Regions from separate parts of the Pseudomonas sp. MT92 genome, predicted to be linked through region 1. Evidence: riboswitches for the same ligand, from Rfam matches in the RefSeq annotation. Region 1 holds a riboswitch; the other holds the start of a gene.
What was found. A riboswitch is a leader RNA that binds a small molecule or an ion and turns the genes downstream of it on or off. The one in region 1 is predicted to bind cobalamin.

Region 1 (15,547 bases):
CCGGGCTACGGGCCGGAACGCCGGGCCAATCCGTTTACCACTTTCGAAGCCATCCCGGCCCAGGCGCGTTATCAGTTCATGCTCGATAACGCCGAATATTTCGTGCGCACCTTTATTCGCGGCCCGGTCTGCCGGGGTCAGATTGCCACGGACGTGATTCGCGATAATTTCTGGGCGCTGTTCCAGGCCCCGGAACATGACCTCTACATCACCGACCCGAAGTATCGCGGCCAGGCGACACCATTATTGGCGATGCCAGGGCAGAACGACGACGTTGGCAGTGTCCTGAGCCTGTGGCATGACTACCGCGACAAGCGCAATGCGTATGAAGCCCTGCGCCGGGACAGTTACGCGGACTTGCGGCCGCCGAGCTGGTCCAGCCTGTGGGCAGGCAATGACAACGCCTTGTTGAGTATCTTTCGACATTTCGACAGCGCCTCGGTGACCAAGGGCCTGATCGGTGAGGTGCCGCAAACCATCTGGCTGTTCGACTTCCCGTTGCTGGAGCGCACTTACTATCAGTTGGCGGTGAATTTCGACGTGTTCGGCAACGTCTCTCATCAAGCCCAGACGCGCTTGTATTTCGACTTGATCCGTAACGGCGCGGAGCAGAACTTCCTGCGCCTGATGCCGGCCAACTCCCGCGACGATTACCTGGACGACTGGTACCAGAGCAGTGGCAAATTCAAGATGTGGCTGGACTACGAATCGATTGACAACGACACGCCGACGGCGCTGAAACTCGATCCGAAGGACCCCAAGCGCGATTTCGTCATGCAGTTGCTGGCGCGCTATGGCGAGCTCAATGCCAACCCGGACCCGATCAATCGCTGTGACGGTGCCTACTGCTCGCGACCCAACATCGATCTGGACTTGCAGGGTGCCGAACAAGCCCTGAGTCGCCTGACTTCGCGCCCGGCGGCCGGACTCAAGGTCATAGACCAGTTGCCTGAAGCGACCATGCTGCGCGTCGAGACGGCGAGTGGCCAACGTGTGGTCTACAGCCTGCTGCGCAACCGCGCACACAGCAACGTAGCGTTCCTGCTTGGCGAGTCGCTGCGGTATGAGCCAGGGCTCGACACGCTCACCATTTATCCGGGGGTCATGAGCAGCTACCCGAACTTCATGTTCAACATTCCCGCCGAACAAGTCCCGGCCTTTGTCGACGCCATGGAAAACGCCAAAGACGCCGGCAGCTTCGAGAGGATTGTCGATCGCTGGGGCGTAAGGCGCAGCCATCCGCAGTTCTGGCAGTACTTCCATGACCTGAGCCGCTATATCCATGAGACCGATCCGGTCGAGGAGGGCGTGCTGGACATGAATCGCTACCAGAATCTTTGATCGATTTTTGCAAGCTGCCTGATGTCCCGGACTAAGAAGCGACCATCGAATCAGGATCGTGGGAAAGCCGCAATTGGGTAGTCAACTGCAGCTATCGGTGGTTTAAAGTCGGGATTGACGGCGAATGGCCGGGTGAGGTTGCCATCGTTCTTTCCTGACAAAAATACTGGGACTTTGTCCGGCGCGATGATTGGCGTAAACTGCGCCCAAGCCTGCGAGGAGTTTCCATGACCGCTATAACCATCACCGACGCCGCCCACGATTATCTGGCTGATCTGCTCTCCAAGCAGAACACCCCGGGCATTGGCATCCGCGTCTTCATCACCCAGCCTGGCACCCAGTACGCCGAAACCTGCATTGCCTACTGCAAGCCGGGCGAAGAAAAACCCGAAGACACCGCGCTGGGGCTCAAAAGCTTCACCGCTTACATCGATTCGTTCAGCGAAGCTTTCCTGGACGACGCGGTTGTCGACTACGCCACCGACCGCATGGGCGGCCAACTGACCATCAAGGCGCCAAACGCCAAAGTCCCGATGGTCAACGCCGACAGCCCGATCAACGAGCGCATCAACTATTACCTGCAAACCGAGATCAACCCGGGGCTGGCCAGCCACGGCGGCCAGGTCAGCCTGATCGACGTGGTTGAAGACGGCATCGCCGTTCTCCAGTTCGGCGGTGGTTGCCAGGGCTGCGGCCAGGCAGACGTGACCCTGAAGGAAGGCATCGAGCGCACCTTGCTCGAGCGTATCCCCGAGCTCAAGGGTGTTCGTGACGTGACTGACCACACGCAGAAAGAAAACGCCTACTACTAAGGCGTTCGCTGCGAAATTAAAAAACGGCGCCCGTGAGCGCCGTTTTTTATGGGTGTTCGATAACCTGTTGCGATCCGACAAGCCCCCGCCACAGGATTCAGCAGGGTTCAAGGTCGATAGAGATGCGCATGCCCCGCGCGATACAGCGACGATTCGCTGAAATGGTCACTGCCCAGCACCCGTCCCACCAGAATCAATGCCGTGCGCCGAAACCCCTTGGCCTGAACCTTCCCGGCAATGTCTTCCAGCGTACCCACCACCCAATCCTGATCCGGCCAGGTCGCGCGGTGAATCACTGCAATCGGGCAATCCGCGCCGTAATGCGGCAGCAATTCGGCCAGGATCTTTTCCAGGTGATTGACCCCCAGATGAATTGCCATGGTGGCTCCATGCTGCGCCAGGCTGCCTAATTCTTCACCGGCGGGCATCACGGTTTTGTCGGCATAGCGAGTCAGGATCACGCTCTGTGAGACGTCGGGCAGGGTCAGTTCCGCCCCCAAAAGCGCTGCGCAGGCGGCCGTAGCGGTGACCCCGGGAATGATTTCAAAGGCAATGCCGAGTTCGCGCAGGTAGCGAATCTGCTCGCCGATGGCGCCATACAGGCTCGGGTCGCCAGAATGCACGCGAGCCACGTCCTGGCCCTTGGCGTCGGCGGTCTTGATCAGGTCGATAATCTGTTCCAGATGCAGTTCGGCGCTGTTGACCACTTGCTCGGCACAATGTCCTTGCAGTACTGCGGCGGGCACCAGCGAACCGGCATAGATGATCACCGGGCAGCTGCGAATCAGCCGCTGGCCTTTGACGGTGATCAGCTCGGGGTCGCCAGGACCTGCGCCTATGAAGTAGACGGTCATCGTCGATTCCTGTGGGAGAAAGGGGCTGGGCAAGGCAGCAGATGAAGATTGCTCATGATCGAAAGCGCGGATTATCGAGGATTTTACGTCGAGCAGGCCAATGCGAAGGTGGCCTGGGCATATTTCTGCCGCTTGATCAGCAGTTTGGCCGGCGAATGGGTCAACTGCTCGGCCAGGGCCAGTGCGGCACTTTCCGCTATGCCGTAGCAGCCGGTTCGCTCGAAGGCGATCTGCGAATGATGACTGAGTTGTGGCTCATAGCCGGCCAACTGTTCGCTGCTGAAATACGTCAGTGGCAGCGCGAGTTGCTCGGCCAGCTCGACAAGGGCCGGCTCATCTCGCTTCAAATCGATACTGGCCAGGGCCTTGATCTGATGCAATTCGATCTGGTGCGCTTGCAACGCCTGATCGAGCAACGCCCGTAACGTGGTGACGGGGCAGCCCCGTTGGCAGCCCAGGCCGACCACCAGGGTCGGCGCTGTGCCGGTATCGGTCATGCGTGGTATTGGCCATCGCTCTTGCGGCGGAACAGCCAGGCGCTGATCAGGCCCAGGGCCAGCCAGAACGCGACATTGGTCAGCTGCGAAGCGATTTTGAATTGGGTTTCCAGTGCTTGCGGTGCCAGCATCGAGTGCACGTCCGGCTGCGGCGCGCCAATCACATGAGGGACGGCAATGATGGCTGCACCGAGGACTTTCATCAGCCAGTGACGGCTGAACGCGATCAGCGCGATGCCGACAGCGGTTGAAGCGGCGGTGCCAATCCACCAGGTCTGCCGTTGCGCCAGGTCGGCAGCGGCGGTGCCTGGCAGTTCCGGCGGCAGGCCAAGGGTCGGCGCGAGCACGAAGGTCGCGTAACCGGCCAGGCCCCAGAGCAACCCCTGAGAGGTTTTGGTCGGCGCGCGCAAGGTGTACAGGCCGGCGAGCATCAGGGCGAAACCGACAGCCACCACCAGATTGCCGCCGGTGGTCGACAACACGCGCTGCCAGCCGTTTTCCGGCTCCCAGGCTTCGGCATCGTGGGTGTGAGCGGCGACGCCAGCGGCATGTTCATGGACTTCAACAGCAGCGGGTTCGGATTTTTCGTAGGTTTCGGCCTGCAGAATCAGCGGAGCGACCCAGAAGCTTTGCAGCAGGGTCAGCAGCAGGGCGGCCAGCAGCCCCGTGAACCCCGCGGTTTGCGCGATACGCTTGATCATGTCGACAGGTCTCAATGGCACGGGAAGGCAGCGCTGTGACGGGTATCGTGAGCGGCGTTGTGAACCGCCTCGATGTGCGAGAAACCGGCGAAATACACCAGGCACGCACCGAGGATCGACGCACACACGGCGGCGGTCAGGCGTTGAGTCAGGGTTGTGGTGCTGCTGGTGGTGGTGCTGTGGCCGGTGCTGCTGATAATCGACATGGCGCTTCCCTCAGTTCTGTCAGCGGGGAATGGGAGCGCATGCAAATCCCTGCACGAGCGAGCGCGCAGAGGTTCGAACAGCGCCCGCCCACCGCGGGTTTGTCATTCAGTGATTGTAAGGTTCACTTTGTGTTGCGGGCCGGTCTCCGGGCTCACGAGGGGTGCTGGCTATCGCCTGAACCTGCAAGCATCACCTTCCCATGCCGCACTGGCACAGTGGATCTGACGCTTCGCTCGCTTACCGTTGCGGGGGCAGCACCGGACTGACATGGCTTTAGAGTAAAGCACATGATTCACCGGTTTCCCGTTTCACCCTGTGAAGGGCACCCGTAACAAGGCGTGTAGGAGAGCATGGGCAGAGGTGGGGCGTCAATTGGCAAGTGTTCTCAACTCGGGACTGAGTTGCTTGATTCGCGAGCAGGCACTGTAGAACTCAGCATGAACATTGACCCGCCCCAATACGATGCGTAGCCTTGCGCTTTCGAGGTTCTTCGGCGTTTGCCGAAGCTAAGAAGGGAACGCGGTCGATGCCGCGGCTGCCCCCGCAACTGTGAACGGTGATGTTCGCTGCCACGCCACTGCACGCTCAGGTCCTGAGCCCGCGGGAAGGCGCAGCCAACGCCAGTCAAGCGACTGGCACGCCGTCAGCCAGGAGACCTGCCTCGAACAGATTCTCACTACAACCGGGCGGGGTGATCCGGTGGCGAACGCTTCCGGCGCGCACAGGCGTTGCCGGTTCTCGTCCCGTATGCCCGCCACCTTGCCAAAGGGCATCCGATGAAAACACTGGCCAAACTCCCCGTCACCATCGTTACCGGCTTCCTCGGCTCGGGCAAAACCACCTTGCTGCGGCACATGCTCGACAACGCTCAAGGGCGTCGCATCGCGGTGATCGTCAACGAGTTCGGCGAGCTGGGTATCGACGGTGAAATCCTCAAGCAGTGCTCCATCGGCTGTACCGAAGAAGAAGCCAATGGCCGCGTCTACGAACTGGCCAACGGCTGCCTGTGTTGCACCGTTCAGGAAGAGTTCTTCCCGGTGATGCGCGAACTGGTTGCCCGTCGCGGCGATCTCGACCACATCCTCATCGAAACCTCCGGCCTGGCGCTGCCAAAGCCGCTGGTCCAGGCCTTCCAGTGGCCGGAAATCCGCAGCGCCTGCACCGTTGACGCGGTGATCACCGTGGTCGATAGCCCGGCCGTGGCCGCCGGCACCTTCGCCGCGTTCCCGGATCAGGTGGACGCCCAGCGCAAACTTGACCCGAACCTGGACCACGAATCGCCGCTGCACGAGCTGTTCGCCGATCAGTTGTCCAGTGCCGACCTGGTGATCCTCAACAAAGCTGACCTGATCAGCCCGGAAGACCTGGCCCGCGTGCGCCTGGAAGTCGCTGAAGAGTTGCCGCCTGCGGTGAAAGTCATTGAAGCCAGCAGCGGTCGCCTGCCACTGGACGTTCTGATCGGCCTGGGCGCCGGTTCCGAAGAACACATCGACAGCCGCCACAGCCATCACGATCATCACCACGACGATGATGATCACGACGACCACGATCACGACGCTTTCGACTCCATCTCCATCGAACTGCCAGCCTCTGACGAGAGCTTGCTGATGGACGCGCTGACGCAATTGGTGGTGGAGCACAGCATCCTGCGGGTCAAGGGCTTCGCGGCGATCCCGAACAAACCGATGCGCCTTTTGATCCAGGGCGTGGGTACTCGTTTCGACAAGCACTTCGACCGTCAGTGGGGGCGCGAAGAAGAACGCACCACACGTCTGGTGTTGATCGGCCAGGCGCTGGACGCCGAGCTGCTCGAAACGCAATTGCGCGCCGCGCTCAGCGTATAAGCCATGCACCTGCTCAGGACCCAGCCCGGCGGTTTCGTGTCGGACGACAACATTGCCGACCTTGGACAAACTCCCGCCGAGCTGGTGATCCTGTGCAGCGGCGATTCCAGCCTGGCGCTGCTCGCCGAAGCGGCCCAGCAGTTGCCTGACGATTACCCGAGCGTGCGCCTGGCCAACCCGATGCAGGTGCAGAATCACGCTTCGGTCGATTTGTACGTCGACGAAGTGCTGCGCCACGCCAAGGTCATTCTGATCTCGCTGCACGGCGGCATCGCCTATTGGCGTTATGGCGTGGAGCGCTTGGTAGAGCTTTCCCGGCGCGGGGTGCAGCTGATTCTGGTGCCGGGTGACGATCGTCCGGACCCGGAGCTCAGCGACCTTAGCACCGTGGGTGCTGAGGACCGCGACAGACTCTGGCAGTATTTGCGTCAGGGTGGCATGGGCAATGCCCTGGGCTTTTTTCGCTGCCTGGCCAATCGCTGGCTGGGCCGTGATTACGCCTGGTCCGAGCCACAAGCCTTGCCGCGCACAGCGATCTACCACCCACACAAAAGTCCTGCGCAACTGAGTGATTGGCAAGCCGAATGGCGGACCGATCAACCGGTGGCGGCGGTGCTGTTCTACCGCTCGCACTTGCAGGCGGCGAACACCGCTTTCATCGACGTCTTCTGTCAGCGTTTGCAGGCAGCGGGGTTGAATCCGTTGCCTATCGCCCTGGCCAGTCTGAAAGAACCCGGCTGCCTGTCGGTGGTCGAGGACTGGCTGGACGAGGTCTGCGCCTCGGTGATTCTCAACACCACCGGTTTCGCCCAATCGAGTCCTGAAGCTCCGCATTTGCGTCCGTTTCGCCGCAATATCCCGGTGATCCAGGCAATTTGCGCCCAGGATAACGAACCGGGATGGCGCGCCAGCGAACAAGGGCTCGGCCCGCGTGATCTGGCGATGCATATCGCCCTGCCGGAACTGGACGGGCGAATCATCAGCCGACCGATCAGCTTCAAGGACCTGGCCTGGCGCAGTGAGCGCAGTCAGTCCGATGTGGTCTGCTACCGCGCGCAACCGGAACGCATGGACTTTGTCGCCGAACTGGCGCGGCGCTGGATTGATCTGGCGCGGTTGCCGAATGCCGAAAAACGCGTCGCGCTGATTCTCGCCAATTACCCGACCCGCGACGGGCGTATCGGTAATGGCGTCGGCCTCGACACCCCGGCTGCGGCACTGAATATCCTCCGTGCACTGCAGGCCGAAGGTTATCCATTGCCGGCGCCGTTGCCGGACAGCGGCACCGCGTTGATCCAGCAACTGCTCGGCGGCGTCAGCAATGATCTTGACACCCTCGACCAGCGCCCGTGCCAGCAAAGCCTGGCCATGGACGACTACCTGCAGATGTTCAACGCGCTGCCCGAAGCCAACCGCCAGGCGGTGCTACAACGCTGGGGTGCACCCGAGAGCGATCCGATGTGCCGCGCCGGGCGGATGATGATTGCCGGGTTGCGTTTCGGCCTGACGTTCGTCGGCATTCAACCGGCGCGGGGCTATCAGGTGGACCCGAGCGCGGTGTATCACGACCCCGACCTGGTGCCGCCCCACGGTTATCTGGCGTTTTACTTCTGGTTGCGCAACACCTACGGCGCCCACGGCGTGATCCACGTCGGCAAGCACGGCAACCTCGAATGGCTGCCGGGCAAGGGTGTCGGGCTCTCCGAACACTGTTGGCCGGACGCGTTGCTCGGGCCGTTGCCGAATATCTATCCGTTCATCGTCAACGATCCGGGCGAGGGCGCCCAGGCCAAGCGGCGCACCCAAGCGGTGATCATCGACCACTTGATGCCGCCGTTGACCCGCGCCGAAACCTACGGCCCGTTGCGCAATCTCGAGCTGTTGGCGGATGAGTACTACGAAGCGCAACTGCTCGATCCGCGACGTGCCCGGGAGTTGCAACGCGACATCCTGCAACTGGTGCGTGACACTCATATTGACCGCGAACTGCAACTGGACGAACAACTCGACAGCGATGCCGACGCGGCGATCTGGTTGCCGCGTCTGGACACCTACCTGTGCGATTTGAAAGAGTCGCAGATCCGCGATGGCCTGCACGTGTTCGGTGAGTCACCGACCGGGCGCCTGCGCATCGACACCTTGCTCGCACTGCTGCGCATTCCACGGGGCGATGGGCGTGGTGCGCAATCAAGCCTGCTCAGGGCGCTGGCGAAAGCCTTTGAACTGGGCTTCGATCCGCTCGATTGTGCACTGGCCGAGCCGTGGAACGGGCCGCGTCCGCATGCGTTGTTGTCGATCAGCGATGAACCCTGGCGCATTACCGGCGACACCCGCGAACGCCTGGAGCTGTTTGCCACACAACTGATCTCTCAGGCGCTGGATGCCCCTTGTCGGAGCGAGCCTGCTCGCGAGGGTGTGTCAGTTGACATCAATGCGGCTGACACACCCTCGCGAGCAGACTCGCTCCTGCAGGAGGCCGGTTGGACCGAGGTACAAGCCATTCTCGACAACCTGCGCGAAGTGGTCGCACCACGCCTGGACGCCTGTGGTCCGGCCGAAATGCGCGGTCTGCTCGATGCCCTGAGCGGTCGCTTCGTCCCGGCCGGTCCCAGCGGTGCGCCGAGTCGCGGGCGGTTGGACGTGCTACCCACCGGACGCAATTTTTACTCGGTGGACGTGCGCAACCTGCCCACCACCACGGCATGGCGCATCGGTTTCCAGTCAGCCAACCTGATTCTCGAACGGCACCTGCAAGACCACGGCGATCACCTGCGCCAGCTCGGCCTGTCGGTGTGGGGCACTGCGACCATGCGCACCGGTGGTGACGACATTGCACAGGCCATGGCGTTGATGGGCGTGCGTCCGGTCTGGGCGACCGGTAGCCAGCGAGTCGACGACTTCGAAATCCTGCCGCTGAGTTTGCTCGACCGCCCCCGCGTCGACGTGACGTTGCGCGTCTCGGGTTTCTTCCGCGATGCCTTTGCCAATCTGATCCGCCTGTTCGACGCCGCCGTGCAAGCGGTCGCCGCGCTGGACGAACCCGACGACCTCAACCCCCTGGCGGCCAAGGTTCGCGCCGAACGTGAAGCGTTGTTGCAATCGGGACTGGACGAAGACGCGGCCAGACGCCAGGCCGGTTGGCGCATCTTCGGTGCCAAGCCCGGCGCGTATGGCGCGGGCGTGCAGGGTGCCATTGACGGTCGCCTGTGGCAGAGCCGCGAGGATCTGGCCGAGGTGTATCTGAACTGGGGAGGCTACGCCTACGGCGGTTCCGACGAAGGCACCGCTGCCCGCGAGCAGTTCGCCCAGCGCCTGAGCCAGGTGCAAGCGGTGCTGCAAAACCAGGACAACCGCGAGCACGATCTGCTCGACTCTAACGACTATTACCAGTTCCAGGGTGGCATGTTGGCCGCCGTGGAAAGCCTCAGTGGTGCAACGGCGGCCAGTTATCACGGCGACCATAGCCAGCCGGACCTGCCCAGAATCCGCACGCTCAAGGAAGAACTGAACCGGGTCATCCGCTCCCGGGCGGCCAATCCGAAGTGGCTCGAAGGCGTCAAGCGTCACGGCTACAAGGGCGCGTTCGAAATGGCGGCGACGGTCGATAATCTGTTCGCCTTCGATGCCACCACCCGGTTGATCGACGATCACCAATACGCGTTGCTGGCGGATGCCTATTTGCTCGACCCCGATACCCGTGACTTCGTTCGCGAGCACAATCCCCATGCCTTGCGCGACATGACCGAACGCCTGCTCGAAGCGCAACAGCGGGGTATGTGGAAAGCGCCGGGCGAATATCGCGAGGCGTTGGAGAATCTGTTGCTGGATATAGAAGAAGACAGTTAATACACCGCCGACCCTGTGGGAGCGAGCTTGCACGCGATGGAGCGTCAGTCACATCAATAGCCACTGACGCGCCGCTTTCGAAATCACCGACCATGACCGAGATTGAACAATGACCGATACCCCCCATTTCCCGCTCTCCGCCGTGGTCGGCGCCGATGATTTGAAACTCGCGCTGTGCCTGACCGCCATCGACCCGAAGATCGGCGGTGTGTTGATCGAAGGTCCGCGCGGCATGGCCAAGTCGACGCTGGCCCGTGGCCTGGCGGACCTGCTGGCCAGCGGTCAGTTTGTCACCTTGCCTTTGGGCGCCACTGAAGAACGCCTGGTGGGCACACTCGATCTCGACGCCGCATTGAGCGAAGGTCGCGCGCAGTTTTCCCCGGGCGTGCTGGCCAAGGCTGACGGTGGCGTGCTCTACGTCGATGAAGTGAATCTGCTGCCTGATCACCTCGTCGATCTGCTGCTCGATGTGGCCGCCAGCGGCACTAACCTGGTCGAACGCGACGGGATTTCTCACCGCCATTCGGCGAAGTTCGTGTTGATTGGCACCATGAACCCGGAAGAGGGCGAGCTGCGCCCACAACTGCTCGATCGTTTTGGCTTGAACGTCGCCCTCGGTGGTCACACCGCGCCGGCCGAACGCGGGCAAATCATCCGACGGCGCCTGGACTTCGACACCGATCCGCACGGCTTCTGCGCCGAGTGGGAAGGCCAGCAGCAGTCGTTGCGCGAGCGTTGCCAGCAGGCGCGCAGCACATTGGCCAGCATTGCCCTCGACGATGACGCCCTGTCGCAGATTACCGAGCGTTGTTTTGCCGCCGGCGTCGACGGTTTGCGTGCCGACCTGGTCTGGTTGCGCGCGGCGCGGGCCCATGCCGCCTGGCGCGGAGCGCGAGCCATCGCTGTGGAAGATATCGATGCGGTCGCCGAATTCGCGTTGCGCCATCGCCGTCGCGAGCAAGCGCCACCGGCACCCCAACAGCAACAGTCCCACGCCGGTCAACAGCCAAGCGCCGGCGAAGGCCAGGGGCAGTGGGGCGAAATGCCCGCTCAGGCGCTGCCGGTCGGGGCTCGTCGTGAAGTGCCGAGCTGGCCAAAAAAGCCCTAGGCATTCGCCCTCGCTCAGACGCGGGGGCGAATGCCAGACCCCGCGCAGGGCGCCTCGATCACGGCAAACAGGGCAAGCGTCACGCCGCGCGCGACGGTTCGATCAACTGGCCCGGCACGTTGCTGGACGGCCGGCCACGTCAGCGCGATGACCTGTTGTTCCACCTGCGTACCCGTTCAGCCCATGAGCTGTGGCTGGTGATCGTCGATGCGTCGGCATCCACGCGTCGCCATCACGCCTTGAGTGATGCCAAGGGCTTGCTGGCGCAGCTGTTCGACGATGCTTACCGCCAACGTGCGCGCCTGGCCTTGCTGACCGCCAGCGGAACGCAGCCGAAGTGGCAGGTGCAAGGCTTGAAGGCATCCAGCGGTTTGCGCGCCTGGCTCGATGGGCTCGGTGCCGGCGGTGGCACGCCGTTGCTGGCGGCGTTGAGTGAGGCGGGGCGCTGGCTGGGTGCGCGGCACAAGCGCTTCCCGGCGGAGCAGCAACGGTTGCTGCTGGTGACCGATGGCCGCTTGAAGGACTGGCCGACGTTGCCCTCGCTCGATTGTCCGGGGCTGGTGATCGACATCGAGCGCGGGCCGATTCGCCTCGGGCGCAGCAAGGACCTGGCGGCGCAGTTGCAGGCTGATTATCGGCATATCGACGGATTGCTTCCCGGCTGAGATGCGCGGTGCCCAGGCTTGCCTCATCGTCGGACTGCACATTCAAAGATGAATTCGGCAGGCTCACCCTACCTCACAGGCCTGGACGCCGGGTGTCATTCCAGCACCAAGGCTGAGCGTTGCGCTGGAATCGGCTTGCGCATCAGCGTTCCCACAACCCCTGCGCCCAATAATCCCGCCAGGCCGGCGACCCACAGCAATAGGCTGAAACCGCCCACGAACGCCTGTCGCGCCAGTGGTTCCACCACCGGCCGCGCGGCTTGTGGCAACAGGCTCATCGCCGCCGGCATGTCACCGGCCACCACCCGCGAGGCGACGCCCTGGGTTTGCTCGAGCCACTGTCCGCCCTGTGCCGACAGGCTGTCGTGCAGCAGCCGTTCGCTATGCCCGGAAAGCAGCGCACCATACACGCCGATGGCCAGCATCACCGCACTGAAACGCATGGTGGTGCTCATGCCCGAGGCCATGCCGGTGCGCTCGCGCGGCACGCAGGCCATGATGTTTTTCTGCGTATCGCCATTGAGCAACCCGGCGCCGGCACCGGTCACGGCGATCGCCAGGGCGAAGGGCAGGTAGCCGCCGCTGTTGACCGCCCAGGCGCTGAGCAGGTTGCCGCTGCCCACCAGAGTCAGGCCGATGGCCATCATGTTCGCCGGGGTTACACGTCCGGCCAGGCGCGCGCCGAGGCGCGGGAAGATCAACATGGTCACGGCAAAAGGCAGCATGCCCAGTCCCGCGGAAATGGCGCTGAAGCCCAAGCCGTTCTGCAGGTAAAACGGCAGCAGGGTCATCATCACTTGGGCGCACGCGGCGTAGGCGAACATGCCGAGCAGGGCGCCGATGAAGCGCGGATGCCTGAACAGTTGCAGGTCGATCATCGGCCGCTGTTGCAGGCGCTCGATCAGCACAAACAAGCCCATTAACAGCGCACCGCCCAACAGGCGGGTGTAGGTGAGGGGGCTGTTCCAGCCGATCCGGCTGGCTTCGATCAGGCCCCAGATCAGGCACAGCAAGCTCGCGCTGAAGGCGAGGCTGCCCCATGGGTCGAGGCGCGCAGCCTGAGCGTCACGGGATTGCGGCACTGCACGCCAGACCATGTACATCAGGAACAGGCCGACGGGCAGGTTGAGGTAGAAAATCCAGCGCCAACCAACGTATTCGGTAATCAACCCGCCCAGGGTCGGCGCCGCAGTCATGGCCACGCCCATGCAGCCACCCCAGAACGCCCAGGCTTTGGCCCGTTCCACTTCATCGTGGAAAGTGTGGCCGATCGAAGCGAGTGCCGAGGTCAGCAACAATGCGGCGCCGACGCCTTTGATGGCCCGGGCGATGTCGAGGAACAACGCGTTTGGCGCCGCGCCGCAACCGAGGGACGCGAGAATGAAAATGCCCAGGCCCCAGATCAGGGTTTTCTGTCGGCCAAAGCGATCGGCCAGGCTGCCAGCGGGTAGCAGCAAGGCGGCGAAGGCCAGCATGTAGGCGCTGACCACCCATTCGATGTCTGCGAAATTGGCCCCCAGATCCCGGGCGATGCTCGGTAAGGTAACGGCGACGATGTTGGTGTCGAGCACGATCAGCGAACACACGGCCGACGCGGTAAGTAAGGTCAGTTGCTTGCTCACTCTGGGTTTGACGGACATGGCACGGGTTCTCTACTGTTAGGTTTCGTGCAGCTTATCGCCGGTATACGGAGCCTTTGTTAGGCGTACCTCGTCACTTCATTACCTTTGAGCTAATGCACCGATGGACATTCGTCATTTCCGCTATTTCCTCGCGGTCGCCCGGCACCGCAACTTCACCCGTGCCGCCGAGCAATTGGGGATCGCGCCGCCGACCTTGACCCGGCAAATCCAGGACATGGAAGCCGAACTGGGGGCGCGTCTGTTTTTGCGCCAGGCTCGGGACGTCAGCTTGACCGAAGCGGGCGCGGCGCTGGTGATCGAGGCCGAAGCCACGGTGCGGCAATTTGAGTCGGCCCAGCGCAATGCCCAGCGTGCCGGCCGTGGCGACATCGGGCACATCGAACTCGGTTATGTTGCTTCGGCGGTGTATTCGGGGCTGCTGCAAAAGCAGGTGCAGGGTTTTGCCGGCCAATACCCGGATGTCAGCCTCAATGTGCGTGAAAGCCCCATGGCCAGTTTGCCAAACATGATTCTCGAGGGGCGCTTCGACCTGGGCTACATCCGCTGTCCACTGTCCTTGCCCGATGGCATCGAAGGCGTACGCCTGAGCGACGAAGGTTTTGTGCTGGCGTTGCCGGCGGACTCGTGGCTCAACCGCCTGACGGTCATCAATTCGGCGCACTTGCAGAATGAAAACTTCATCCTCCCCGAACAAGTCGTTGGCACCTTGCAGGTGGCCGCTCAGGGCGATTTTGTGCCGAAGCTGGGGGCGCAGCCGGGTGGCCTGGTGGCGGTGATCGCGCTGGTGTCCCTGGGGCAGGGGGTGGCGGTGGTACCGGAGTCGGTGGTCGGCCATGTCAGCTTGCCAAACGTGGTGTATCGGCCCATCAAGGATTGCCGTGCATCGTCGTGGCTGGCGTTGATCCATCGGCGGTTTGAGAAATCACCGGCGGTTCTCCGGTATATCGATTGGGTAAGAAAAGCGGGGTAGCTCCAAAAGAGCCTTTACAGATTTTGAAATGATTTTCGGCTGTAGGAATTATCCCGATCAACTGTACGATCCAAGTCCTTTTTTCCATTCAGGACTTACATGAACACCCTCACGGAGCCTCCCGGTTACCCTTTCCCTTCGCACCAACGCGCGTTCTTGACGCACGCCAAGCCCCCGTTATCCCGGCACCCAAACGCCCTTGTCCTTGGAGTTTCCCGGCCTCTGCGCCGCGCCTTGCCGTGCCCGGCAATCTGAATTCACTGACGAGATCGAGACGTTTATATGGAATGGATAGCTGACCCCACCGCATGGCTGGGCTTGTTGACGCTGATTGTGCTGGAGCTGGTGCTGGGCATCGACAACCTGGTGTTTATCGCGATTCTCGCCGACAAGTTGCCGCCTGAGCAGCGCGACCGTGCGCGAATCATTGGTCTGTCCCTGGCGTTGTTGATGCGTCTGGGCCTGCTCGCCAGCATTTCCTGGCTGGTAACCCTCACCCAACCGCTGTTCGAGGTGTTCGACAAGAGCTTCTCCGGCCGTGACCTGATCATGTTGTTTGGCGGTGTGTTCCTGTTGTTCAAGGCCACCATGGAGTTGCACGAACGCCTCGAAGGGCATGTCGGCCAGCGCTCGTCCAACACGGCCTACGCCTTGTTCTGGCCGATCGTGGCGCAAATCGTGGTGCTCGATGCCGTGTTCTCCCTCGATGCGGTGATTACCGCTGTGGGCATGGTCGATGAACTGGCGGTGATGATGATCGCGGTGATCATTTCCATCGGCCTGATGATCGTCGCCAGCAAACCGCTGACCCGTTTCGTCAACGCGCACCCGACGGTGATCATGCTGTGTCTGGGCTTCTTGATGATGATCGGTTTTGCGCTGACCGCCGAGGGCCTGGGCTTCCACATTCCCAAGGGCTACCTGTACGCGGCCATCGGTTTCTCGATCCTGATCGAGGTGTTCAACCAGGTTGCCCGGGCTCGCCGCAAGCGTTCGATGCAGGGCCTGCGACCGATGCGCGAACGCACGGCTCACGCGGTGATGCGCTTGCTGGGCGGT
Region 2 (15,547 bases), on a different contig from region 1:
ACAGCGTTGTAGAAAAACCCGCTTCGGCGGGTTTTTTCATTCTGGTGTTTAAAAAATCAGGAGTTAGAAATGAGCCAAATCACTGTACGTTCCGTTGCCTATCAGATTGACGGTCAGCCCTACGAAAGCCGTGTGGCCTTTGATGCCGACCATAAGGGCCCGCGTCCGGGCCTGTTGATGGCGCCGAACTGGATGGGCGTCAGCGCTGGCGCCGAGGAAATCGCCAAGTCGGTGGCGGCCAAGGGATACGTGGTCCTGATCGCTGATCTCTACGGCCAATCGGTTCGTCCACAAAATAACGATGAAGCGGGCGCGGCGATGATGCCGTTGAAGAATGACCGCCCATTGCTGCGTAAGCGCATGAAAGTGGCGTTCGAGCAGCTGCAAAGCCAGGGCGAAGTGGCCGTCGATACCTCGAAGCTGGCCACGTTCGGTTTCTGCTTTGGGGGTTGCTGCGCGCTGGAGTTGGCCCGTACCGGTGCGCCGGTGAAGGCTGCGGTCTCATTCCACGGCACGCTGGATACACCGGACGTCAACGATGCGAAAAACATCAAGGGTAAGGTGTTGGTCCTGCACGGCGCTTCCGATCCATTGGTGCCGAAAGAGCAACTGCCGGCGTTTGAAGAGGAAATGAATGCCGCTGGCGTGGATTGGCAACTGCTGAGCTACGGCGGAGCGTTCCATTCGTTCACCGACCCGCATGCGAATGTGCCTGGCATGATGATGTACGACGCCAAGGTTGCCGCTCGGGCATTTACCTCGATGCATAACTTGTTGGATGAAGTGTTCAAGGGCTGATTGCGACTCTTGATCTGAAATTGGCCGGCATTTGTGCCGGCCCCATCGCGAGCCTGCTCGCGATGGCGATTTCATTGACACCTAAGGCAATTCGATCCGCTCGCTTTCCCCCGGTACGGTTGGCCAATCCCCGGCCACCCAGCGTCGGCGCGCTTCATCGATAGCCGCCGGATTGCTCGCCACAAAATTCCAGTTGATTCGTCGCGGACCATCCAGCGGTGCGCCGCCAAACAACACGGCATGACAGTCGCTTTCGGCGAACAAAGTCATTTCTTCCCCTTCAGGCAATACCACCAGTGCATTGGGCTCCACAGGCTCACCGTCCAGTTGCACCTCGCCGCTCAAGACATATAGCGCACGTTCTTCATGTTCGGTTGGAATCAGTAGCGTCGTCGCCGTTTGCAGGGTCAACTCCGCATAGAGCGTCGGAGACAGTACGGGGACTGGCGATTCCAGGCAGAAGCCCGTCCCGGCAATCATGCGGATTTTCACCCCCAGGTTCTCGCTGACCGGCAGTGTGGCGGCGGGGTGATGGCTGTAATGTCCCGGGCCTTGCTCATGATCCTTGGGCGAGGCCAGCCAGATTTGCAGGCCGTGCATCGTAAAGCCGTTTTCCTTGAGCGCCTCTGGCGTGCGCTCGACGTGGGCAATGGCGCTGCCGGCGGTCATCCAGCTGACATCACCGGTATCCACGACCTGATCTGAACCGAGGCTGTCCTTGTGCTGGATCTGCCCCTGGAACAGGTAGGTGAGGGTGGAGAGGCCTATATGTGGATGCTGGCGGATGTTCATGCCTTTGCCCGGCGGGTAGCGGGTTTCCAGCATGTGGTCGAAAAATACGAAGGGTCCGACGCTGCGGCATTTGGCGGACGGCAGTGGGCGAAGAATCGGCTGGCCCTCGACATCTTCGGCGCGGGGGCGGATCACGAGCGGAGTGTTCATTGTGCATTCCAGACTGAGCGGGTGATGCATTCGAGCATAACCCGCTTGCGCAGCCCTTGCCGCTATTGGCTGAAAGCGCCTTCGGACAAATGGGTTTCGATGCTGACTTCGCTGGTGGTCATCAATTTGTGGATCGGGCAACGATCCGCCACGCGATGCAGTTCTTCGCGCTGGGCATCGGTCAGCACGCCCTTGAGGGTCAGTTTGACGTGCAGCGCGTACTTGCCTTTCTGCTCCTGGCTGTTGTCGCGCTTGACCTCGACGCCGACACCGGTGAGCGGGATGTCTTTTTTCTTCGCGTACATTTTCAGTGTCAGGGCCTTGCAGGCACCGAGGGCGGCGTCGAAGTAGTCGTGTGGCTCTGGCGCCGAACCCTCGCCACCGGTGGTGGTGGGCGCATCGGCAAAGAGTTCATGGTCGTCGATCTGGACGCTGTGACGCAAACCTTCGGCGGAAACGGTGTTGACGGTGACAGTCATGGGAAACCTCGCAAGCGACAGGAAAAGTCATTCGATCAAAAAAGACCTTGAAGGTATAGAGCATGCGCGCGGCGACGCGTTCCGGTTTTTTGTTCCTGCATGAAAAAGCCCCGCGATTGCGGGGCTCTTTGTCTTGATCAGGCTCAGCTGCCTTTGACGGTCTTGCCGTTGACCTTGCCGTCCAGGAGCATGATGTTGTACTCCTTGCCGTCGGTTTCGACCTGTTGCAGACGGACCAGCAGGTAATCCCAGTCCTTGGCGAACCACAGCACGGTGGTGCGCTTGCTTTGAGTCGGGTCACGCACGCGCTCGACCTTGATCGCATCGATCTGGCCAGCCTTGGTGTCGACTTTTTCCGAACCCAGCACGCGGAAGTCATAGGTATCGACTTCGCCATCATCGACAACCTGATAGCTCATGCTCTTTTTGCCGGCGGCCACGTCGTGCTGCAGCGCCAGTTGATAGGTGGATTTGTCGACCATGCCGCGATTGAGCGGAATATTGACCGCGTCGCCACGATCGGTGCCGGTGACCTTCTTGGCCGTCCAGTCGAAGTCCAGATCAGCTTTCTTGGCCTTGCCCAGACCGCCGCGTGCGAAGTGGTAGGACTGCGGCAGCAGAGTGTCTTTGTCGACGGTCAGCGTGCTTTCTTCGGACAGGCTGGCGATCATCATCGAAGCCTTGAAGCTGAGTTTCCAGACGCCATTGGCTTCCTTGGTCAGGCTGCGTTCGGCGGTGCCGCTCATGGGCAACTGCTTCCAGTCGGCGGTGTAGCTGGCGGAGAAAGGTTGAAGGTCTGCAGCCTGCGCGAAGGGCAAGGCGAGCAGAGCGCAAGCGAAGAGCAGGGCACGACGCATAAAATCTCCTAGGTTCGAATCAAGTGGCCGCTGGCCGCGAGTAACTGTCCATCCAGTAAAGCACCATGCTCGCCGAGCGATAACCGGCCTTCTGCAAACCAGCGGACGGCCATCGGGTAAATCAGGTGTTCCTGAACATGGACCCGCTGCGCCAGACTCTGCGGCGAGTCGTGCAACTCTACCGGTATTACAGCCTGTACGACCAGTGGTCCGCCATCGAGTTCCTCGGTGACGAAGTGCACGGAGCAGCCGTGTTCGGTGTCCCCGGCTTCCAGCGCTCGCTGATGAGTGTGTAACCCTTTGTATTTGGGCAGCAGCGAAGGATGGATATTGAGCAGGCGGCCCTGATAGTGGCGAACGAAGTCAGCGCTGAGGATGCGCATGAAACCGGCCAGGACCACGAGTTTGGGATTGAAGGCGTCGATCAGTTCAATCAGAGCGGCATCGAAGGCCTCGCGGCCGTCGAAAGCCTTGTGATCCAGGAAGCGGGTGTCGATGCCCGCATCCCTGGCGCGTTGCAGGCCGTAGGCGTCGGCGCGGTTGGAGATCACCGCAGCGATGCGGACCGGGCTGTCGCCGGTCCGCGTGCTGTCGATCAAGGCCTGCAAGTTACTGCCGGTGCCGGACAGCAGCACCACCACATCACAGGTCCTAGGCATCAGTGAGCCTTGAGGTTCTTCAGTTCAACCTGGGCCGCGCCTTCGGCAGCGGTGGAGATCTGACCGATGACCCAAGGTTGCTCGCCAGCTTCGCGCAGGACCTTCAGGGCAGCGTCCACGTGCTCTTGCGCCACGCAGATGACCATGCCTACGCCGCAGTTCAGGACGCGGTGCATTTCGTTCTCGTCGACGTTGCCTTTCTCTTGCAGCCAGTCGAACACCGCCGGGCGGGTCCAGCTTGCCACGTCAACCACTGCTTGGGCGCCTTTTGGCAGCACGCGTGGAATGTTGTCCAGCAGGCCGCCACCGGTGATGTGGGCCATGGCTTTGACGGCGCCGGTTTCCTTGATCAGCTTGAGCAGCGGCTTGACGTAGATACGGGTCGGGGCCATCAGCAGGTCGGTCAGCGGCTTGCCGTCGAGCTGGGTGTTTTCGATGTCGGCACCGGACACTTCGATGATCTTGCGGATCAGCGAGTAACCGTTGGAGTGCGGGCCGGACGACGGCAGGGCGAGCAGGGCATCGCCGGCTGCGACTTTGGAGCCGTCGATGATTTCGGATTTCTCCACGACGCCGACGCAGAAACCGGCCAGGTCATAGTCTTCGCCTTCGTACATGCCAGGCATTTCAGCGGTTTCGCCGCCCACCAGGGAGCAGCCGGACAGCTCGCAGCCAGCACCGATGCCGGTCACGACCTGGGCCGCAGTGTCGACGTTCAGTTTGCCGGTGGCGTAGTAGTCGAGGAAGAACAGCGGCTCGGCGCCGCAGACCACCAGGTCGTTGACGCACATGGCAACCAGGTCGATGCCGATGCTGTCGTGTTTGTTCAGGTTCAGCGCCAGGCGCAGTTTGGTGCCGACGCCGTCGGTACCGGAAACCAGCACAGGCTGTCTGTAGCCGGCCGGGATTTCGCAGAGGGCGCCAAAACCGCCCAGGCCGCCCATGACTTCCGGGCGCGCAGTGCGCTTGGCGACGCTCTTGATGCGTTCGACCAATGCTTCACCGGCGTCGATGTCTACACCGGCGTCCTTGTAGCTCAGGGAGGGTTGCTTGCTCATGATCCAGGCCTTTAGGGGGGATTCAGGGGTAACGACCGGGTCCAGCGGGGCCGCCGAAATCGACGAGGGCGATTGCCTCACGCGATATTCGAAGGTGCCCGGCTGTTGCCGGTCTGCGAAGGCGCGCGATTTTATCAGGCTTGAAGGGCAGCGGCCATCCTCAGGCCGACGGCAGGGGCATATCCGCCTAAAAAAACCGTATTTGTTCCGTTTGGTGGCATCCTTCACGCCTGCTCAAGGTACCGCCATTAAGCGTCTATCGTTATGACAGTGCGAAAACTTACTCGGGACGTGTGAATGTTTTGCGCCGGGCGATGGTCACAGCCTTGCTCGATCGTCTTCATGCGGTCTGTTCCAGCCGCTCTTGTCGCCAGGAATCTTCCATGCGTTTTTCTAAATTCTTGTTTGTGGGCTGTTTATCCCTGACCAGTCTGGTCACTCATGCCGAAACCGTCAAAGGCCTCTATCAAGTACGCGAGCCCGTCAGCAGCCAGACGCAGGAGGAGCGTGATCAAGCGACTCAGCGCGCGCTGGACACCCTGGTATTGCGCCTGACCGGTGACCCCAAGGCAGCGCAGAGTCCGGGGTTGGCGGCGATTCGCAAAGATCCCCAGCAAATCATCAGTCAGTACGGCTTTGACGCAGGGCCGCCGGAAGTGTTGAAGGTCGATTTCGACCCGACAACCACCGAGCAGGCGTTACGTCGCGCCGGGTTGGCCATGTGGGGCGCCAATCGGCCGTCGATCCTCGGCTGGTGGTTGAACGACTCCACGGAGGGGTCAAGCCTGGTGGGCGATGGCCAGGCCAGTGCGATGCCGTTGCGCCGGGCAGCGCAGCACCGTGGTTTGCCGTTGCGCCTGCCGCTTGCGGACCTGAATGAGCAAGTCGTCGCCACGGCGCCGAATCTGGAAAGTACCGATCCGGCTGCGTTGCGCGCCGCCTCGGAACGTTACAACGCCGACGCCGTGCTGGCGGTGCATGCCCGCGAAGAGGGCGGTCAATGGCAGGCCAAATGGCATTTATGGCTGGGTGACCAGAAAGAAGCCGGCAGTGTGCAGGGAGCCGATCAGGCTGCCGTGGCGGATGCAGTGATGCTCGCGGTCAATGAGCGTCTGGCGCCGCGATTCGTCGCCAGGCCGGGGGCTTCGACGCAGCAGTTGCTGGAAGTGCAAGGCATGAACCTTGAGCGCTACGCGACGCTCGGACGTTTACTGGAACCCTTTGGCGGGCGTCCGCAAAGTGTCGACGGTGACCGGATTCTGTATCGGGTCAATGGCAGTACCGATCAATTGCGCGCGCAGTTGTCACTGGCGAAGTTGCAGGAGGTGGCGGCGGCGCCAACCCCGGCACCGGCACTCCCTGTCCAGCCCGTAGCGGACGGTTCGACCCCGGCTGTAGCGCCAGCTCCGGTTGCGACGCCGCAATTGCATTTCCGCTGGTAGATTATCTTTCTTTATATAGAAGCAATGGAGTGGTTCATGGTCGATACGCGGCGTTGGTTCTGGTTGGGTGGAGTAGTCCTGCTCTGCGCGTTTGTCTGGCTGTTGCATCCGATCCTTACGCCGTTCCTGGTGGCGTTGCTGCTGGCCTATCTGTTTGATCCATTGGTGGATCGGCTGGAAAAGGCCGGGTTGTCTCGGACCTTGGGTGTGGTCGCGGTGTTCGCGCTCTTCACCTTGATCTTCACCGCGCTGCTGCTGGTGCTGGTGCCGATGCTCGCCAAGCAGTTGTTCCGGTTGTATGAGCTGGCGCCACAGATGCTCGATTGGCTGCAGCACACCGCATTGCCGTGGGCGCAATCGAAGTTCGGGTTGTCAGAGGGTTTCTGGAAATTCGACAAACTCAAGGCTGCGATCAGCGAGCACATGGGCCAGACCTCCGATATCGTCGGCGTGGTACTGAGTCAGGCGACGGCTTCCGGCCTGGCGGTGATTGGCTGGCTGGCCAACCTGGTGTTGATTCCGGTCGTGAGTTTTTACCTGCTGCGGGACTGGGACCTGATGATGGCCAAGATCCGCAGCCTGCTGCCGCGCGACCGTGAAGAGCGCGTGGTGTCGCTGGCCGGTGAATGTCATGAGGTGCTGGGAGCGTTTGTCCGTGGCCAATTGCTGGTGATGGTGGCGTTGGGTGTGATCTATGCCGCGGGCCTGATGCTGGTGGGGCTGGAGTTGGGGCTGTTGATCGGCCTGATTGCCGGTCTGGCCGCCATCGTGCCTTACATGGGCTTCGTCATTGGTATCGGCGCCGCCTTGATCGCGGGCCTGTTTCAGTTTGGTGGCGATCTGTATCCCATGGTCGGCATCGTCGCGGTGTTCATGGTGGGGCAAGCGCTCGAAGGCATGGTGCTGACGCCTTTGCTGGTGGGTGACCGGATTGGCCTGCACCCGGTGGCGGTGATTTTCGCCATTCTGGCCGGTGGTGAGTTGTTCGGGTTTACTGGCGTTTTGCTGGCGCTGCCGGTCGCGGCGGTGATTATGGTGCTGGTGCGCCATGTGCATGATTTGTATAAGGATTCTGATATGTACTCGGGTGTTGATGAACCTGAGCTCTAGGCCTTGTCATGGGTAGCCCGGCTCGGCGCCGGGTTATCGCCGGCTCCGCCAAAGAAACTGTCATAAAATCAGGGCGCCAACGCAAACCTTTGATTTTGCTTGTGGTCTGTCGCATTGTGCGGTCGGCGTCACGGGTATAAACTTCGCAAACTTTACACAGAGGCCACTAACGGTTCCTTTGGAACTGTTCAGTCAGCATGAAACCGATTCAGCTGCCCCTAGGTGTGCGTCTGCGTGATGACGCCACCTTTATCAACTACTACCCAGGCGCCAATGCCGCTGCACTCGGCTATGTCGAGCGTCTATGCGAAGCCGACGCCGGCTGGACCGAAAGCCTGATTTACCTATGGGGCAAGGACGGGGTAGGGCGTACGCATCTGTTGCAGGCGGCCTGCCTGCGCTTCGAGCAGTTGGGCGAGCCGGCGGTGTATTTGCCGTTGGCCGAATTGCTGGACCGCGGTATCGAAATTCTCGACAACCTTGAACAGTACGAACTGGTCTGCCTGGATGATCTTCAAGCGGTGGCCGGCAAGGCCGACTGGGAAGAAGCGCTGTTCCATCTGTTCAATCGCCTGCGCGACAGTGGCCGACGGCTGTTGATTGCCGCATCGACTTCCCCGCGTGAGCTGCCGGTGAAGCTGGCAGACCTCAAATCCCGCCTGACCCTGGCGCTGATCTTCCAGATGCGTCCGCTTTCGGACGAAGACAAATTGCGTGCCCTGCAACTTCGCGCATCGCGGCGGGGACTGCATCTGACCGACGAGGTCGGGCATTTTATTTTGACCCGTGGAACCCGCAGCATGAGTGCGCTTTTCGAATTGCTCGAGCGGCTCGATCAGGCCTCCCTTCAAGCACAGCGCAAGCTGACTATTCCCTTCCTGAAAGAGACGCTCGGCTGGTAGAAAAAAAGCCGGGAATGCCAAGGCCGGCGGGGCTTTCGGCATATTTCAGGCGCCAGGAAATACGCTTTCCTGCAGGGCTGCAGGCTGCGCAAGTGTTTAATATGGGCTTAAGCGCTTAGATGTTGGCAAGAAACCGATAAGTCACAAAAAGTTCGATTGAATTTGCAAATGAGGATGATAGCGGGCATAGTCTCGACTTCTTTACAACTATCAGCCACGGTCGTGCCCATGCTAAAGCGCTTCGCACCCCTCGTGCCTCTCGCACTCGTCACCCTGTTGTTCGGTTGCGCTGCTCACTCTCCAGTGTCCCAGCAAGAGCAGCAGCAACAGGTTAAAAATTCTGTTACCGCACAGTCGTCCGCTCTTTACCAGGACGCTTTTTACCAGGAAGAGAAGGCCACTGAAAAAGAGCTGGCTGACTTCGCCGATGGCAAGTCGTATCAACTTCCGGCGCTGGCTGACAGCATCCTCGAACGCGGCATGTCCCTGATCGGTACCCGTTACCGTTTTGGCGGTACTTCTGAAGCCGGTTTCGATTGCAGTGGGTTTATTGGCTATCTGTTCCGTGAACAAGCCGGCATGAACCTGCCACGCTCCACTCGCGAAATGATCAACGTGGATGCGCCACTGGTGTCTCGCAGCAAGCTCAAGCCTGGCGATCTGCTGTTCTTCGCCACCAACGGTCGTCGCGGTCGTGTCAGTCACGCCGGGATCTACCTGGGTGACAACCAGTTCATCCACTCCAGCAGCCGCAAAAGCGGTGGTGTCCGGATTGATAGCCTGGGCGACAGCTACTGGAGCAAGACCTTCATCGAAGCCAAGCGAGCTCTCGCGATGGCGCCAAACGCGGCTCCGATCGTGACCGCACGCAATTAAGCGGACATTTTGTAAGGCGAACTTAAAGTCTTACTTGAAGTTTGCCGCATAAGCGCTAGAATCTGGTCAATGAATGATGGCAAACCGCCTGCGTAACGCGCAGGCGGTTTTCTTTTCTGCACTCCAGCAGAAAAACGCCGCAGCCAGATCAGGATGCTCTGCTTATGTCGACGTCGGCCCGCCTCGCAATCATGCTTTTCGCAGCGCTGCTCAGCGCTTGCGCCAGCCGCACACCGCCGCCTGCGCCGGTGGCTCGCACTCCTCTCGTTTTCGGTTCCTCCCAAGCCTTTTCGCCTGAAGCGGAAGACGTACTGTTTCGTGCGTTGGGCCTGGTGGGTACGCCGTATCGCTGGGGTGGCAATACACCGGATTCCGGGTTCGATTGCAGCGGGCTGATCGGCTACGTGTACCGTGATGTCACCGGTATCTCGCTGCCGCGCACCACTCGCGAAATGATCTCCATGCAAGCGGCCAATGTGGGCAAGGAAGGCCTGCAGACAGGTGACCTGATCTTCTTCGCCACCAATGGCGGTTCGCAGGTCAGTCATGCAGGTATCTACGTCGGCGAAGGTCGCTTCGTCCACGCGCCTGCCACCGGCGGCACGGTGAAGCTCGACAGCTTGTCGAAGGCGTATTGGCAGAAAGCCTACCTGAGCGCCAAGCGCGTCCTGCAACCGGAACACCTGGCGCGCAACCCGTAACAGCCAGAGGGTGCTGTCATGACCGCTCGCACGCTCAATCTTGACGATTCGCTCTATCACTACCTGCTTGATGTGTCCCTGCGCGAAACCCCGCTGCTCAAACGCTTGCGCGACGAAACCCAGGCGTTGCCCATGGCGCGCTGGCAGGTGGCGCCGGAGCAGGGGCAGTTTCTTGCATTGCTGGTGAAGCTGACTGGCGCGCGACGTCTGCTGGAAATCGGAACGTTCACGGGGTACAGCGCGCTGTGCATGGCTGCGGCACTGCCCGATGACGGCTCGATGATCTGCTGCGATATTCCCGGCGACTACAATGCCACCGCACGTCGTTACTGGCGGGAAGCCGGCCTGGCCGAGCGTATTGATCTGCGTTTGGCACCCGCGCTGGAGACCCTGGCCGAACTGGAGAGGCAAGGGCAGGGCGGGCAATTCGATCTGGTCTTCATCGACGCCGACAAGGCCAATTATCCCACCTACCTTGAACACGCGCTGCGGCTGCTGCGGGTGGGTGGATTGGCGGTGTTCGATAACACGCTGTGGAGCGGGCGGGTACTGGAAGAGCGTCCGCTGAGCGCAGACACCCGAGCCATCCAGGCGCTCAACGGTGCCTTGAAGGATGACTCGCGCTTGGACCTGTCGATGTTGCCGTTGGGCGATGGGCTCACGCTCTGCCGCAAACGGTGATTCTTGCGGGGGCGGTCTTGCCCGCCATAGCGGCAGTTCAGGCAGCATCGATATTGCAAGGGCCGGCCCTATCGCGGGCAAGCCCGCTCCCACAGGTTTGATGTGTACTTATTTGACTGCTGAAACCCGCCAAACCTTGTTCCCTACATCGTCCGCCACCAACAAGGCGCCTTGCTGATCTATCACCACGCCCACTGGCCGGCCCATGGCTTTTTCTTGGTCATTGAGAAAACCCGTGAGCACATCCACCGGCTGCCCGCTTGGTTTGCCGGCGTCGAACGGCACGAATATCACTTTGTAGCCACTGTGCGGCTTGCGGTTCCATGAGCCGTGCTGGCCAACGAAGGCGCCCTGGGTGAATGGCGCCGGCAACCGGCTGCCTTCGGCGAACGTCAGTCCCAGGGAAGCGGTGTGCGGGCCGACCGCATAGTCTGGCGCGATAGCCTTGGCCACCATGTCCGGGTTTTGCGGCTCGACGCGAACGTCGACGTGCTGGCCGTAATAGCTGAATGGCCAGCCATAGAACGCGCCGTCCTTGACCGAGGTGATGTAGTCCGGCACCAGATCGCTGCCGATTTCATCGCGCTCATTGACCGCCGTCCACAGTGCCCCGCTTTGCGGCTCCCAGGACAGGCCATTGGGGTTGCGCAAGCCTGAGGCAAAGATCCGGTGGTTGCCTGTGGCGCGGTCCACTTCCCAGATCGCCGCGCGGCCTTCTTCCTTGTCCAGGCCGTTTTCGGCAACGTTGCTGTTCGAACCCACCGTGACATACAGCTTGCTGCCGTCCTTGCTGGCGATGACGTTTTTGGTCCAGTGGTGATTCAGCGTGCCGCCGGGCAGGTCGAGTACTTTGATCGGTTGCGACTTGATCGCTGTATCGCCGTTTTCATAGTGAAAACGCAGCAATTGATCGGTGTCGGCGATGTACAGGTCATTGCCGACCAGCGCCATGCCGAAGGGGGAGTTCAGGTTTTCCAGAAACGCCGTGCGGGTTTCCGCGATGCCGTCGTGGTCCTGGTCGCGCAGCAGGGTGATGCGATTGGCGCTCGGCACGCCCGCGCCGGCGCGCCCCATGACTTTCTTCATGACCCATCCGCGTATGCCTGTCCCGTCATCGGGTTTGGGCGGTGCATTGGTTTCGGCCACCAGCACGTCGCCATTGGGCAGCACATAGAGCCAGCGCGGGTGGTCGAGGTTCTCGGCGAACGCGGCTACTTGGGTACCGGCAGCGGCGACGGGTTTGGCGCCCTCCGGCCAGCCGATCGCCGGGGCGATGTTGACCGTCGGAATCAACGTCTTGTTGGGTTCTGGGAGCCTGGGTGACGGGCCGGTGCCGTCGGAGACTTGCAGGCTGGAGGTTTCACCGCAAGCGGCGAGTCCTCCGGCGAGCGCGATAGCGAGTACGAGTTGGGGCTTGCGCATACTGATCTTCCCTATGAATGCAGTGACCTGATCAGTAGAGAAGTTACGTCGCGCGATGGTTCAACCGTTAGCCGCGAGCTTCCTTGAACAGCACGGCAATGCCGGGATGATAGTGACCTCCTTCGTTGTGCAACTTGCGGTAGGCGTAGGGGAAATACCAGGCGACGGCGCAGGTGTGCTCCTTTTGCAGGTCGTCGACCATGTCCTGCAATTCTTCCGGGGTGGCGCCATGTTGGGTTTTCTGCGGTGCCACAAACAGGCAGCCGAGTCTCAGGTCGCTGGCGTAGCTGACGCGTTTGGCCTCGCTGGTGATATCGAGCAGGGCCTGGGTCAGGTTCAGGCTGTTCACCCGTGGCCAGCGTTGTGTGGCTTGAATCCAGGCGCGAGCTTCGGGTGTGGCGATAAACAAGTCGGCACGACCGTTGCGTTCGCCTTCATCGATTTGTTTGCGGGTGGGCGATTGTTGCAGGGTGACCATTTCGGCCATCCAGGCAGCGGCGGAAAGCAGGCCGAGATTGGCTTTTTCGTCGAGCCAGTAAGGCGTTTCGTTATCGCCGCGTACGGCGTTGTAGCGGTCGATACAGTCAAACCAGCGCTCCAGCACCGGGCGCAGGAATTCCAGTTGCGGATTGCTGATGATCATGCCTTGCATGGGGCTCACCCTTGTTATTGTGATGTGGGGTTGTGGCTCTTTGATATCATTGCTTGAAGTGTGGCACAAGATTGGCGTCAGTTTATTGATCAATGGCAGTTATTCGCGCGCGTACCCCGTCTTCAATTGACGCTCCACCCCCAACCCTCTAACCTTCGCGGCTTGTTTCAGGTGCTCTGTGACTTGGGTCGACAGAGTGAAACAGGGAAGCCGGTGAGCAGGTCCTTCAATGCGTGAAGGCCTTCGATCCCGGCGCTGCCCCCGCAACGGTAAATGAGTGAAAGCTGCGCCTTGAGCCACTGCGTCGTCATCGATGCGGGAAGGCGCGCAGCCAGGCCAACGCCGCTCATGAGCCCGGAGACCGGCCTGATCCATTCAAGCGGCATCACGGTGGGCGATGCCAGGCTTCTTGCCGTCTGTTCTTGTGCCTGCCCGCCGTTATCCTGCCTCAACGGAGAGCTCTCCCATGACTGATACCCCTGATCGTGACGAACGTCATCTGGCGCGCATGTTGCGCAAAAAAGCCGTAATCGATGAACGCATCGCCAACTCCCCGAATGAATGCGGCCTGCTGCTGGTGCTGACCGGCAACGGCAAGGGCAAGAGCAGCTCGGCGTTCGGCATGCTGGCCCGCTCGATGGGCCATGGCATGCAGTGCGGTGTGGTGCAGTTCATCAAGGGGCGCAACAGCACGGGTGAAGAGCTGTTCTTCCGGCGCTTCCCGGAACAGGTGCGTTTTCATGTGATGGGCGAAGGCTTTACCTGGGAAACCCAGGATCGTCAGCGCGACATCGCCGCCGCCGAAGCCGCGTGGGAAGTGTCCCGTGAATTGCTGCGCGATCCATCCATCGGCCTGGTGGTGCTCGATGAGTTGAACATCGCCCTCAAGCACGGTTACCTCGATCTGGATCGGGTGCTCAGTGATTTGCAGGCTCGCCCGCCAATGCAGCACGTGGTGGTCACCGGTCGTGGCGCCAAGCCTGAGATGATCGAGCTGGCCGACACCGTCACTGAAATGGGCATGATCAAGCACGCCTTTCAGGCCGGTATCAAGGCGCAGAAAGGCGTCGAGTTGTGAGTCGCACGGTATGAATAGCCCTCGTCAATGCCCGGCGGTACTGATTGCCGCGCCGGCCTCCGGTCAGGGCAAGACCACCGTCACCGCCGCGCTGGCCCGTTTGCATCGCAATCAGGGCCGCAAGGTTCGTGTGTTCAAATGTGGCCCGGACTTTCTCGATCCGATGATTCTGGAGCGCGCCAGCGGTGCGCCGGTGTATCAGCTGGACATGTGGATGGTCGGCGAGCAGGAGAGTCGTCGGCTGTTGTGGGAGGCCGCGGGCGAAGCGGACCTGATCCTCATCGAAGGTGTCATGGGGCTGTTCGACGGTACGCCATCCAGTGCTGACCTGGCGCGGCACTTCGGCGTGCCGGTGCTGGGCGTGATCGACGGCACCGCCATGGCCCAGACCTTTGGTGCCCTGGCCCTGGGGCTGGCGCGCTACCAACCCGACCTGCCGTTTGCCGGTGTCCTGGCCAACCGCGTGGGCACCCTGCGTCACGCGCAGTTGCTTGAAGGCAGCCTGACCGAAGGCCTGCGTTGGTATGGTGCGTTGTCCCGCGAAACCGCCATCGAATTGCCGAGTCGTCACCTTGGCCTGGTGCAGGCCAGTGAGTTGAACGATCTCGATCTTCGCCTCGATGCGGCGGCCGAAGCCCTGGCCAGCAGTTGCGAGGTGGCGCTTCCGCCGGCCGTGGAATTCGCAGCCCCGGATGTGATCGCTGCCGAACCCTTGCTGGCGGGTGTGCGCATTGCCGTGGCCCGTGATGAAGCGTTTGCCTTTACCTATGGCGCCAGCCTGGATTTGTTGCGGGCCATGGGCGCCGAGTTGTCGTTCTTTTCACCGATGCGTGACAGTCGGCTACCCGAGGCAGACAGCCTCTATCTGCCGGGCGGTTACCCGGAATTGCATCATGTGGCGTTGTCGCAAAACACCTCGATGCTGAGCGCGATTCGCGCGCACCACGAGGCGGGCAAACCCTTGCTCGCCGAATGTGGCGGCATGTTGTATTTGCTCGATTCGCTCACCGATGTCGAAGGTACGCGTGCAGAATTGGTCGGCCTGCTGGCCGGGGATGCGGTGATGCAAAAGCGTCTGGCGGCACTGGCGCTGCAGGCTGTCGAATTGCCGGAAGGTTCCCTGCGTGGGCATACCTATCATCATTCGCTGACCACCACCGGGCTCGTGCCGATTGCCCGTGGCTTGAGCCCCAATGGCGGGCGCGGGGCGGAGGCGGTTTATCGTGAGGGGCGGATGACGGCCTCTTATGTGCATTTCTATTTTCCGTCCAATCCGACCGCTGTAGCCGCATTGTTTGCACCCGATCTTGAGGGTGCCTTCGCCGGCAAGTCGGCTCCTGCAGTTGATCACCTGAACCCTGTAGGCGCTGGCTTGCCAGCGAAGAGGCCATGACCGACAACGCATTCACCGAAGCCGAACGCGCAGCGGTCTACCGGGCCATCGGTGAACGCCGCGACATGCGTCACTTCAGCGGTGGCACGGTCGAGCCTGAATTGCTGCGGCGGTTGCTCGAAGCCGCGCACCAGGCGCCAAGTGTCGGCTTGATGCAGCCCTGGCGGTTTATCCGCATCAGCGACCGAGCCCTGCGCGGCCAGATCCGGGAACTGGTGGAGCAAGAGCGCATTCGCACCGCCGAAGCCCTTGGCGAACGCACTGACGAATTCATGCAGCTCAAGGTCGAAGGCATCAATGATTGCGCCGAGGTGTTGGTGGCGGCGCTGATGGACGATCGCGAGCGGCATATTTTCGGTCGTCGCACCTTGCCGGAAATGGACATGGCTTCGTTGTCCTGCGCGATCCAGAACCTGTGGCTGGCCTCCCGGGCCGAAGGCTTGGGCATGGGCTGGGTCTCGCTGTTCGAACCGCAAGCCCTGGCCGATTTGCTCGGC

Region 2: linked by a shared signal. The riboswitch ahead of cobO (cob(I)yrinic acid a,c-diamide adenosyltransferase) and the one ahead of AC1Q6D_RS29975 (CbtB domain-containing protein) in region 1 are both predicted to bind cobalamin.

The regions. Positions count from the first base shown of each region.
Region 1 is NZ_JBXAFA010000022.1:3,997-19,543, reverse strand. It holds gene AC1Q6D_RS30000 (fatty acid cis/trans isomerase) at 1-1,341, shown strand, start outside; gene nfuA (Fe-S biogenesis protein NfuA) at 1,569-2,153, shown strand; gene cobM (precorrin-4 C(11)-methyltransferase) at 2,261-3,007, opposite strand; gene AC1Q6D_RS29985 (cobalamin biosynthesis protein) at 3,091-3,504, opposite strand; gene AC1Q6D_RS29980 (CbtA family protein) at 3,501-4,205, opposite strand; gene AC1Q6D_RS29975 (CbtB domain-containing protein) at 4,217-4,411, opposite strand; cobalamin riboswitch at 4,532-4,757, opposite strand; cobalamin riboswitch at 4,879-5,090, shown strand; gene cobW (cobalamin biosynthesis protein CobW) at 5,189-6,256, shown strand; gene cobN (cobaltochelatase subunit CobN) at 6,260-10,102, shown strand; gene AC1Q6D_RS29960 (magnesium chelatase ATPase subunit I) at 10,212-11,210, shown strand; gene AC1Q6D_RS29955 (vWA domain-containing protein) at 11,213-11,875, shown strand; gene AC1Q6D_RS29950 (MFS transporter) at 11,971-13,515, opposite strand; gene AC1Q6D_RS29945 (LysR family transcriptional regulator) at 13,619-14,488, shown strand; gene AC1Q6D_RS29940 (TerC family protein) at 14,771-15,547, shown strand, end outside.
Region 2 is NZ_JBXAFA010000008.1:276,067-291,613, forward strand. It holds gene htpG (molecular chaperone HtpG) at 1-1, shown strand, start outside; gene AC1Q6D_RS17325 (dienelactone hydrolase family protein) at 70-798, shown strand; gene AC1Q6D_RS17330 (pirin family protein) at 880-1,740, opposite strand; gene AC1Q6D_RS17335 (OsmC family protein) at 1,803-2,219, opposite strand; gene AC1Q6D_RS17340 (DUF3108 domain-containing protein) at 2,363-3,076, opposite strand; gene purN (phosphoribosylglycinamide formyltransferase) at 3,085-3,735, opposite strand; gene purM (phosphoribosylformylglycinamidine cyclo-ligase) at 3,735-4,793, opposite strand; gene AC1Q6D_RS17355 (DUF2066 domain-containing protein) at 5,177-6,235, shown strand; gene AC1Q6D_RS17360 (AI-2E family transporter) at 6,272-7,345, shown strand; gene hda (DnaA regulatory inactivator Hda) at 7,543-8,247, shown strand; gene AC1Q6D_RS17370 (C40 family peptidase) at 8,476-9,123, shown strand; gene AC1Q6D_RS17375 (C40 family peptidase) at 9,288-9,824, shown strand; gene AC1Q6D_RS17380 (O-methyltransferase) at 9,843-10,505, shown strand; gene AC1Q6D_RS17385 (PQQ-dependent sugar dehydrogenase) at 10,614-11,927, opposite strand; gene AC1Q6D_RS17390 (hypothetical protein) at 11,995-12,579, opposite strand; cobalamin riboswitch at 12,732-12,963, shown strand; gene cobO (cob(I)yrinic acid a,c-diamide adenosyltransferase) at 13,046-13,657, shown strand; gene AC1Q6D_RS17400 (cobyrinic acid a,c-diamide synthase CobB) at 13,668-15,050, shown strand; gene bluB (5,6-dimethylbenzimidazole synthase) at 15,047-15,547, shown strand, end outside.